2 regions of the Kribbella sp. NPDC048915 genome follow, and region 2 is predicted to be linked to the other one. Evidence: riboswitches for the same ligand, from Rfam matches in the RefSeq annotation. Region 2 holds a riboswitch; the other holds the start of a gene.
What was found. Region 2 has a riboswitch for ZMP and ZTP ahead of AB0B82_RS10805 (tetrahydrofolate dehydrogenase/cyclohydrolase catalytic domain-containing protein). Riboswitches for the same ligand answer to the same signal wherever they lie in the genome.
Positions count from the first base shown of each region.

Region 1: linked by a shared signal. The riboswitch ahead of AB0B82_RS03315 (glycine hydroxymethyltransferase) and the one ahead of AB0B82_RS10805 (tetrahydrofolate dehydrogenase/cyclohydrolase catalytic domain-containing protein) in region 2 are both predicted to bind ZMP and ZTP.

Region 1 is NZ_JBEZFT010000004.1:3,881-8,285, reverse strand. Features, by position in the region: gene AB0B82_RS03320 (amidase) at 1-461, shown strand, start outside; gene AB0B82_RS03315 (glycine hydroxymethyltransferase) at 573-2,021, opposite strand; ZMP/ZTP riboswitch at 2,051-2,132, opposite strand; gene AB0B82_RS03310 (acyl-CoA dehydrogenase family protein) at 2,131-3,753, opposite strand; gene AB0B82_RS03305 (YhjD/YihY/BrkB family envelope integrity protein) at 3,817-4,405, shown strand, end outside.
Region 2 is NZ_JBEZFT010000014.1:86,581-90,985, reverse strand. Features, by position in the region: gene prcA (proteasome subunit alpha) at 1-701, shown strand, start outside; gene AB0B82_RS10815 (NUDIX hydrolase) at 698-1,354, shown strand; gene AB0B82_RS10810 (hypothetical protein) at 1,383-2,201, shown strand; ZMP/ZTP riboswitch at 2,178-2,262, shown strand; gene AB0B82_RS10805 (tetrahydrofolate dehydrogenase/cyclohydrolase catalytic domain-containing protein) at 2,285-3,145, shown strand; gene aroH (chorismate mutase) at 3,176-3,544, shown strand; gene AB0B82_RS10795 (prephenate dehydrogenase) at 3,555-4,405, shown strand, end outside.

The DNA.
Region 1 (4,405 bases), on a different contig from region 2:
CCGCTGTCGATCGCGTACTGCGTGAGCGCCTGGCGCTGGCCGACGTCGACCTGATCGACCTACCACTGGAGCTCGCACCGACCGACGAAGCCTGGCCGGTCCTGTCAGCGCTGGACAACGGGCGGGAGGTGGACGCCGCCGCGGCCACCAGGGCCCGCGAGATCAGGGACCACAACAACACCGCTTTGGCTGACCTGTTCGCCGAGATCGATGTCCTGGTCACGCCGACCACGCTGACCGTTGCCCACGGCTACGACCAGCACGAGGAAACCATTGTCACCGGCGATCCGTGCTGGGTCTTCAACGTGACCGGCCACCCGGCCGTGAGTGTGCCGGCCGGGCTGGCGGACGGGCTGCCGGTGGGAATCCAGGTTGTCGCGCCGCACCACGCCGACGCCACCGCCCTCTCAATGGCGCGCCTGCTCCAGGCTCGGCTGCCGCTGCCACCCGTCCGCGCCTGAGCGCATGGGTCCTTCCGACAGGAGGTGTCCGCTCTGCCCAGGTGCCGCGCGCGCGGCGCGCGCGGCGATCAAGGCCGGAGCCCGGACACATCCTGTCGAACGGGCACGCAATCAGTTGAGCTCGAGGCCCGGGTACAGCGGGAAGTTGTCGAGCAGCTCGGCCGAGGCGGCCTTGGTCTTGTCCGCGACGCCGTCGGCGAGCACGTACTTCGCCTTCGACGGCGCGCCGGCCGAGGTCGTGGTCGGCGTGGTCGAGGACAGCACGTCCACGATCAGCTCCGCGACCCGGTCGAACTCGTCGGCCCCGAAACCACGGGTGGTCAGCGCCGGGGTACCGATCCGGACGCCGGAGGTGTACCAGGCGCCGTTCGGGTCGCGCGGTACCGCGTTGCGGTTGGTGACGATGCCCGCGTCGAGCAGCGCCGACTCGGCCTGCCGGCCGGTGATGCCGTACGACGAGACGTCGAGCAGGACCAGGTGGTTCTCGGTGCCGTCCGTGACGAGCTTGACGCCCCGCTTCATCAGGCCGTCGGCCAGCGCGACCGCGTTGTCGGCAACGTTCTGCGCGTACTGCTGGAACGACGGCTGCCGCGCCTCCGCCAGCGCCACGGCCTTCGCGGCCATCGTCTGGCTGAGCGGGCCGCCCAGGACCATCGGGCAGCCGCGGTCGACCGCGTCGGCGTACTCCGGCTGGCAGAGCACCATGCCGCCGCGCGGGCCGCGCAGCGACTTGTGGGTCGTGGTCGTGGTGACGTGCGCGTGTGGCACCGGGTCGAAGTCGCCGGTGAAGACCTTGCCCGCGACCAGGCCGGCGAAGTGCGCCATGTCGACCATCAGCGTCGCGCCGACCTCGTCGGCGATCTCGCGCATGGTCGCGAAGTTGATCTTGCGCGGGTACGCCGAGTAGCCGGCGATCAGGATCAGCGGCTTGAACTCGCGCGCGACCCGGGCCACCTCGTCGTAGTCGAGCAGGCCGGTCTCCGGGTCAGTGCCGTAGGAGTGCTGGTTGAACATCTTGCCGGAGATGTTCGGCCGGAAGCCGTGGGTGAGGTGACCACCGGCGTCCAGCGACATGCCGAGCATCCGCTGGTCGCCGAGCGCCTTGCGGAGCTTGGTCCAGTCCTCCTCGGTGAGGTCGTTGACGTGCTTGGCCCCGGCCTCGGCGAGTGCCGGGGACTCGATCCGCTGGGCCAGGATCGCCCAGAAGGCGACCAGGTTCGCATCGATGCCGGAGTGCGGCTGGACGTAGGCGTGCGGGGCGTCGAACAGCGCCTTCGCGTGGTCGGCGGCGGCCTGCTCGACGGTGTCGATGTTCTGGCAGCCCGCGTAGAAGCGGTGCCCGATGGTGCCCTCGGCGTACTTGTCCGACAGCCAGTTGCCCATCGTCAGCAAGGTGGCGGGGGAGGCGTAGTTCTCGCTGGCGATCAGCTTCAGCGAGGACCGCTGGTCGGCCAGCTCGGCCTTGATCGCACCGGCGATCGTCGGCTCCACGGACGCGATCACCTGCAGCGCGTTGTTGTACGCGGCCGACGCGGCGGCAGCGTCGAAGGGTTGAGTCATCGTTGTCTCTCCTGCGGTTTGCAGTGGGTCGAAGGCACCCAGGCGCACGGTGCCGACGGGTTTCGCTCCCCGGTGGTTCTCCACCTCAGCGCGCCAGTCGCGACGACGCTCACCCTATCGTGCGGTCGAGGATCTGACCGAAGGGTGTCGTCCGCGGCAACGTCCCGAAGACGCCGGCCGAGTCACCGGCCAGCCGGGACGCCACGAACGCGTCCGCGACGGCGGGTGTCGAGTGCCGGATCAGCAGCGAAGCCTGCAGGCACAGGGCCATCCGCGCGGCCAGCCGACGGGCGCCGGCGTCCGCGTTCTCGATGTCAGCAAGCGCTTGCAGTACGTCGTTGACCGCCGCGTCGAGCCGCGCATCCGCGCCTTGGACGGAGCCGACTTCGAGCAGCCACGCCTCGAGGGACTCCGGGCGGCGCAGCGCGCGCAGTACGTCGAGCGCGTTGACGTTCCCAGACCCTTCCCAGATCGAGTTCAGCGGCGATTCGCGGTACAGCAGCGGTAGCCCGGACTCCTCGACGTACCCGTTGCCGCCGAGGCACTCGAGCGCCTCGGCGACCATGAACGGCGTCCGCTTGCAGACCCAGAACTTCGCCAGCGGCAGTGCGATCCGCCGGAACGCGGCCTCCCGCTCGGCACCGCCGACCGCGGCGTCGACGGCGGCCGCGAGCCGCATGCCCAGCGCCGTGGCCGCCTCGCTCTCGATCGCGAGGTCTGCCAGCACGTTCTGCATCGCGGGCTTGTCGGCGAGCAGGCCGCCGAACGCGGACCGGTGCCGGGTGTGCCAGATCGCCTCGACCAGGGCGCGGCGCTGCAGGGCCGACGAGCCGAGGACGCAGTCCAAACGCGTCGCCGCGACCATCTCGATGATCGTGCGGATCCCGGCGCCCTCGTCGCCGAGGCGATAGCCGATCGTCCCGTGGAACTCGACCTCCGACGACGCGTTCGATCGGTTCCCGAGCTTGTCCTTCAACCGTTGCAGGGCGAACGGGTTCCGGTTGCCGTCGGCAAGAACCCGCGGTACGACGAAACAGCTGAGCCCATCAGGCGCCTGGGCGAGGACGAGGAAGACATCTACCTGCGGGGCCGAACAGAACCACTTGTGACCGTGCAGCTGGTACACGTCACCGACCGGGGTGGCCGTCGTTGCGTTCGCCCGTACGTCGGAACCGCCCTGCTTCTCGGTCATCCCCATCCCGGCAAGCACGCCGTTCTTCGCCGCGGCGGGCAGGCGTCGTACGTCGTATTGCGTCGACGCCAGCTGCGGGACCCACTCCTTCGCGAGCCGCTCGTCCGCCTTGAGCGCGGGCACCGCGGCGTACGTCATCGAGATCGGGCAGCCGTGTCCCGGCTCGACCTGCGACCACAGGTAGAACCCGGCCGCCCGGCGGAGGTGCGGCGCGGGCGCATCGCTGGTCCACGGCGCGGCCTGGAGCCCGAACCCGACGGTCCGCTCCATCAACCAGTGCCACGACGGGTGGAACTCGACCTCGTCGATCCGGTTCCCGTAGCGGTCGTGGGTGCGTAGGACGGGGGGATTCTGGTTCGCGGGCAGGGCCTGCGCGAGAGCCTCCTCGGACCCGGCGAGCTCGCCGATCCGGCGCAGTACGGGATCGCCGGCCAGCTCGGCGTACGGCTGCAGAGCGTCACCGAGAGCCTGGTCCTGGGTGAAGAAGTTCACGCCCCGCAGTGGGGGAGCCTGATTCGTTACCGCGAATGGGTCCGCCATGTCAGTACGGTAAGCGGTATGGCACGTTCTGGGGCAGGACCCGCTGGTGGGAGATCCCTCTCGTTGGCGTGGGTTCGCAAGGTCCCCTCGACGACCTGGAAGCTGCTCACGCAGACCGTCGGCGTCTGTCTGCGCTACCGGGTCACCGGACTCGCGGCCGAGGGAGCGTTCTTCGCGATCCTCTCGCTGCCGCCGCTGATCTTCGGTCTGGCCGGCTCGCTCGGTTACATCGCGAGCAAATGGTTCGAGGTCGAGACGATCAACGAGATCAAGGAGCAGATCGCCCAGCTCGCGGCCCGCGCGCTGACCGACGACTCGGTCCAGAGCGTGATCGTGCCGACCCTGAACCAGGTGCTGAACGGCGGCCGCCCGGACGTCATCTCGATCGGTTTCGTGCTCGCGCTGTGGTCCGGCAGCCGCGCGCTGAACGTCTTCGTCGACACGATCACGATCATGTACGGGATGGGCGGCAAGCGCGGCATCGTCCGGACCCGCGCGCTGTCGTTCTCGCTGTACTGCGCGGCGCTGGTCATCGGCGTGATCGTCCTGCCGCTGGTACTGGCCGGCCCGGACGCGGTCGATGCCCTGCTGCCGCACCGGCTGGACTTCCTGAACCAGCTGTACTGGCCGGTCGTCACGATCCTGTCCGCGG
Region 2 (4,405 bases):
AGGTGGCCGAGATCTACGACCGGATGGCGTTCGCCGCCGTCGGGCGGTACAACGAGTTCGAGAACCTGCGGATCGCCGGCGTCCGGCTCGCCGACATGCGCGGGTACTCCTACGACCGCCGCGACGTCACCGGCCGGGCGCTGGCCAACGCGTACGCCCAGACCCTCGGCGCGATCTTCTCCTCCGGCGGCGAGAAGCCGCTCGAGGTCGAGATCCTGGTCGCCGAGATCGGCGCCACCGCCGAGGACGACCAGATCTACCGGCTCACGTACGACGGCTCGATCGCCGACGTCCGTGGGTACGCCGTGATGGGCGGCCCGGCCGACCAGGTCGCGGACTACGTCGGCGAGCACTACCGCGAAGGCATCTCGCTGGCCGGTGCGCTCCGGCTCGCGGTCGACGCGCTCGCCCACGACGGCTCCGAGGTCCGCGAGCTCACCCCGGACCAGCTCGAGGTCGCCGTCCTGGACCGGACCCGTACTCAGGTGCGCAAGTTCAAGCGGATCTCCGAGCAGACGCTGGAGCGGATCCTGAGTGAGTCCCGCCCGGCCGAGCCGGCCACGGAGTCGAAGGACGAGCCGGAGGCCACGGGCGACGCGGGTGCTGCCGAGGCCGCGACCGACGCGGCGCCGACCGCGCCGCCGGCGGACGACGCCCCGGTGGCGCCGCCGGAGGACCCTGAGGACGACCGTCCGCTGTGACCGACCGAGCCGAACACTCAGCCGCCGCCGACCGGGCGGCGGCTGAGTCGCTTCCGGGCGAGTCCCTGACAGGGCAGCCATCGGCCGGGGAGTTGCGGGTCGGGGATCCGGAGCCGTGGGAGCTGGTGGGTGAGGAACAGGGATTTCACCGGTTTCTGACGGTGAACCTGCGCCGCTACCGAATGCCGGACGGCCGGATCGTCGACTGGGACGTGCTGGGCCCGAAGTCCGATGCCGGGATCACGGCCGGGGTGACCGTGCTGCCGCTCACCCCCGAGGGCCGCATCGTCACCGTGCGGATGTTCCGCGCCGGGCCGGACCGGGTGGTCACCAACCTGCCCGGCGGCTACGTCGAGCCCGGCGAGGACCCGGCGCTGGCGGGAGCCCGGGAGCTCGAGGAGGAGACCGGCTACACCTGCGAATCGCTCGACCTCGTCGGCTGGCAGTGGTCCGGCGCCTCCTCGACGTACCGCAAGTACGTCGCGATCGCCCGCGGCTGCCGCCCTGACGGCAAGCAGAGCCTCGACGACACCGAGGACTGCGTCGCCGTCGAGCTGACCGTGGATGCGTTCCGTCGCGAGCTGCGTACCCCCGGTGCAATGACCGGCAGCGACGCGGCGTACCTGGCGCTCGACCACGCCGGCCTGCTCTGAACCCCCGCGCTGAATCCCTGCTCTGATCATGGCCAAAGGCAACCAGACGATCAACGTCCGGACCTGGTCGAAGACCGTTCCCGCGTACGGCCTGCGGTTGCGTGATCTCGACCTGTACGTCGTGAAGAACCACGACGAGCTGGTGCGCGCCCTCGGATTCGAGCGCGTTGCCGGCCGGCCCAGCCGGCTGCGGTGGGCGCTGTCCATGGTGTTCGTCTTCGCATTGATCGGCGGCGTCTCGACCGTCGGCGGCCCGATCTTCACCACCCACGGCGGCCGCACCACGCCGATCGGTACGGCGGATCCGCTCGACAACGACCTCGGCGTACCGCTGACGTCGTGGTGCTTCGTCGTGGTGCTGATCGGCGTACTGATGATCGCCGGCCGCTGGCTCCGGACGGATCGCCACCGCGACGGGTTGGAGCTCGGCTATCTGGCGGCGACGGTCGCGTTCGGGGCGCTCGCCGTCGGGCAGTTGGTGAGTGAGCGAGGGGTCGGCGCGTTCGACGTACCCGCGCTTCCGGTGTGGGCAGCCGCCGTGCTCGCCGCGTTCGTCCTTGCGGCCGTGCTCTTGTTCTCGCGCGGGCGGCGGGTCCCGGTGCCCAACGATTTCCGGCGCCTCGGACCGCCGGACCCGCAGCGGGTGATCCGACTGACGGCGGAGCTGGAGCCCCGGCAGCGGGCGAAGCTGCTCGACGAGCGTCGCCGGGCGATCGCGCGCCTGCGGGAGCGCGGTCTGGTCGACGCGGCCGAGGCGACACAGCTCGCGGAGCTGCCGCTGGGTGCATCGACGACGATCGCGCCGGACGGCCCCGGTATCCTGGCTGCGGACCGCGACTGGCGCTGAGGTGGACGACCACCGGGGAACGGTCTGCCGATCGGCTACGCCGCGCGCCTGGGCACCTCGTCGACGCCCGGAGGACTGCGCGGATGACCGCTGAACTGATGATCGGGACCGATCTCGCTGCCGAGATGGTCGCTGCCACCGCTGACCGAGCACGCCTGCTGCACGAGCAGTACGGCGTCCAGCCGTGTCTGGCGACCGTGCTGGTCGGTGCCGACCCGGCCTCGGCGACGTACGTACGGATGAAGCAGAACCGCTCGAAGAAGGCCGGGATCGCGTCACGCAGCGTGGTCCTCCCGGCCGAGACCACGACCGCGGAACTGGTCGCGGAGCTCACCGAGCTGTCCACGGATCCGGCCGTGCACGGGATCCTGCTGCAGCATCCGGTGCCCGCGCAGATCGACGAGCGGGCCGCGTTCGAGGCGATCGACCCGACCAAGGACGTCGACGGTGTGACCATGCGCTCGTTCGCGGCGATGGCCTTCGGCGATCCCGGCTTCCGGTCCGCGACGCCGGGCGGCATCATGCGGCTGCTGGCGGCGTACGACGTACCGCTCGAAGGAGCGCACGCGGTGGTGATCGGCCGTAGCCCGATCCTCGGCAAGCCGGCCGGGATGTTGCTGCTGGCATCGAATGCGACGGTCACCTACGCGCACTCGCGGACCCGGGACCTGTCGGAGCTGGTGCGGACCGCGGACGTCGTGATCGCGGCGGTCGGCAAACCGAACTTCGTCCGCGGCGACTGGCTGAAGCCGGGTGCGGTGGTCGTCGACGCCGGCTACAACGAGGGCAACGTCGGCGACGTGCACTTCGCCGAGGCGGCCGAGGTGGCCCGGCTGATCACGCCGGTGCCGGGCGGTGTCGGGCCGATGACGATCGCGCTGCTGCTGGAGCAGACGGTGGACGCTGCTGAGACGGTTGTCCACTCTTTGACTACATTGGCCTAGGGTTGGGCTGAGGCCAACAAGGAGGAGAACGTGGCGGTACGGGCGATCCGGGGGGCGACCCAGCTGGACGTGGACGAGCGCGAGCATCTGCTCGAGCGCACCGCGGAGCTGGTGAAGGCCGTCCTCGAGGCGAACGATCTCGAGAACGACGACCTGATCAGCATCCTGTTCACCGTCACGCCTGACCTGCGCTCGGAGTTTCCGGCCGTCGCGGGCCGCCAGATCGGTCTGACCGACGTACCGCTGATCTGCATGCAGGAGATCCCGGTGCCGCATGCGTTGCCGCGCTGCGTCCGGCTGATGGTGCACACCGAGACGGATCGGGCGCGGGACAAGATCCAGCACGTCTACCTGCACGGCGCGGTCGCGCTCCGTCCTGATCTGACCGGCGCCCAGTGAGGCCCGCGCGGTGACCGAGTTGCGTGGTCCGGTGCGGATCGTCGGCACCGGGCTGATCGGGACCTCGATCGGGCTCGCGCTGGCGCGGCTCGGCGTGGTCGTGGAGCTCGTCGACGGCAACGCCGAGAACGCGTTGATGGCCGAGCGGATCGGGGCCGGTTCGCGGCACGTCGACATCGAGCCGCAGCTCGTCGTGGTCGCCGTACCGCCCGACCACGTCGGCGCTGTCGTCGCGGAGCAACTGCGAGACACCCAGGCGATCGTGACCGACGCGGCGAGCGTGAAGTCGAAGCCGCTGACGGATGCCCGTGGGCTGATCGAGGACGTGAGCCGGTACGTCGGCAGTCACCCGATGGCAGGCTCCGAACGCAACGGTCCGCTGGCCGCCCGTGCCGACCTCTTCGACGGCGCCACCTGGGCGATCACGCCGCACCCGACCAGTCGTCCGGAAGCGGTCGACCTGGTCCGGCGGCTCGCCGAGGCGTGCGGCGCGCGCACGGTCCAGCTGTCGGTGGAGGACCACGACCTGGGCGTGGCCCGGGTTTCACACCTTCCGCATCTGATGTCGGCGCTGGCCGCCGGCACGCTCGCGGACGCGCCCGACTCGCATCTCGAACTCTCCGGGCAGGGCGTCCGCGACGTCACCCGGATCGCGGCCGGCGACCCGCGACTGTGGACGCAGATCGTGTCCGCGAACTCGGCCGCGCTGACCGGCCTGCTGGAACAGATCCGCGGCGAACTCGACCGGCTGCTGGTTGCCCTAGGCAAGGAAGAGGCGGGCGACGAGCTGACCGCGATCCTCGGCCAGGGGGTGTCCGGTGCGGTGCGCGTCCCGGGCAAGCACGGCACGCCGCACATCGA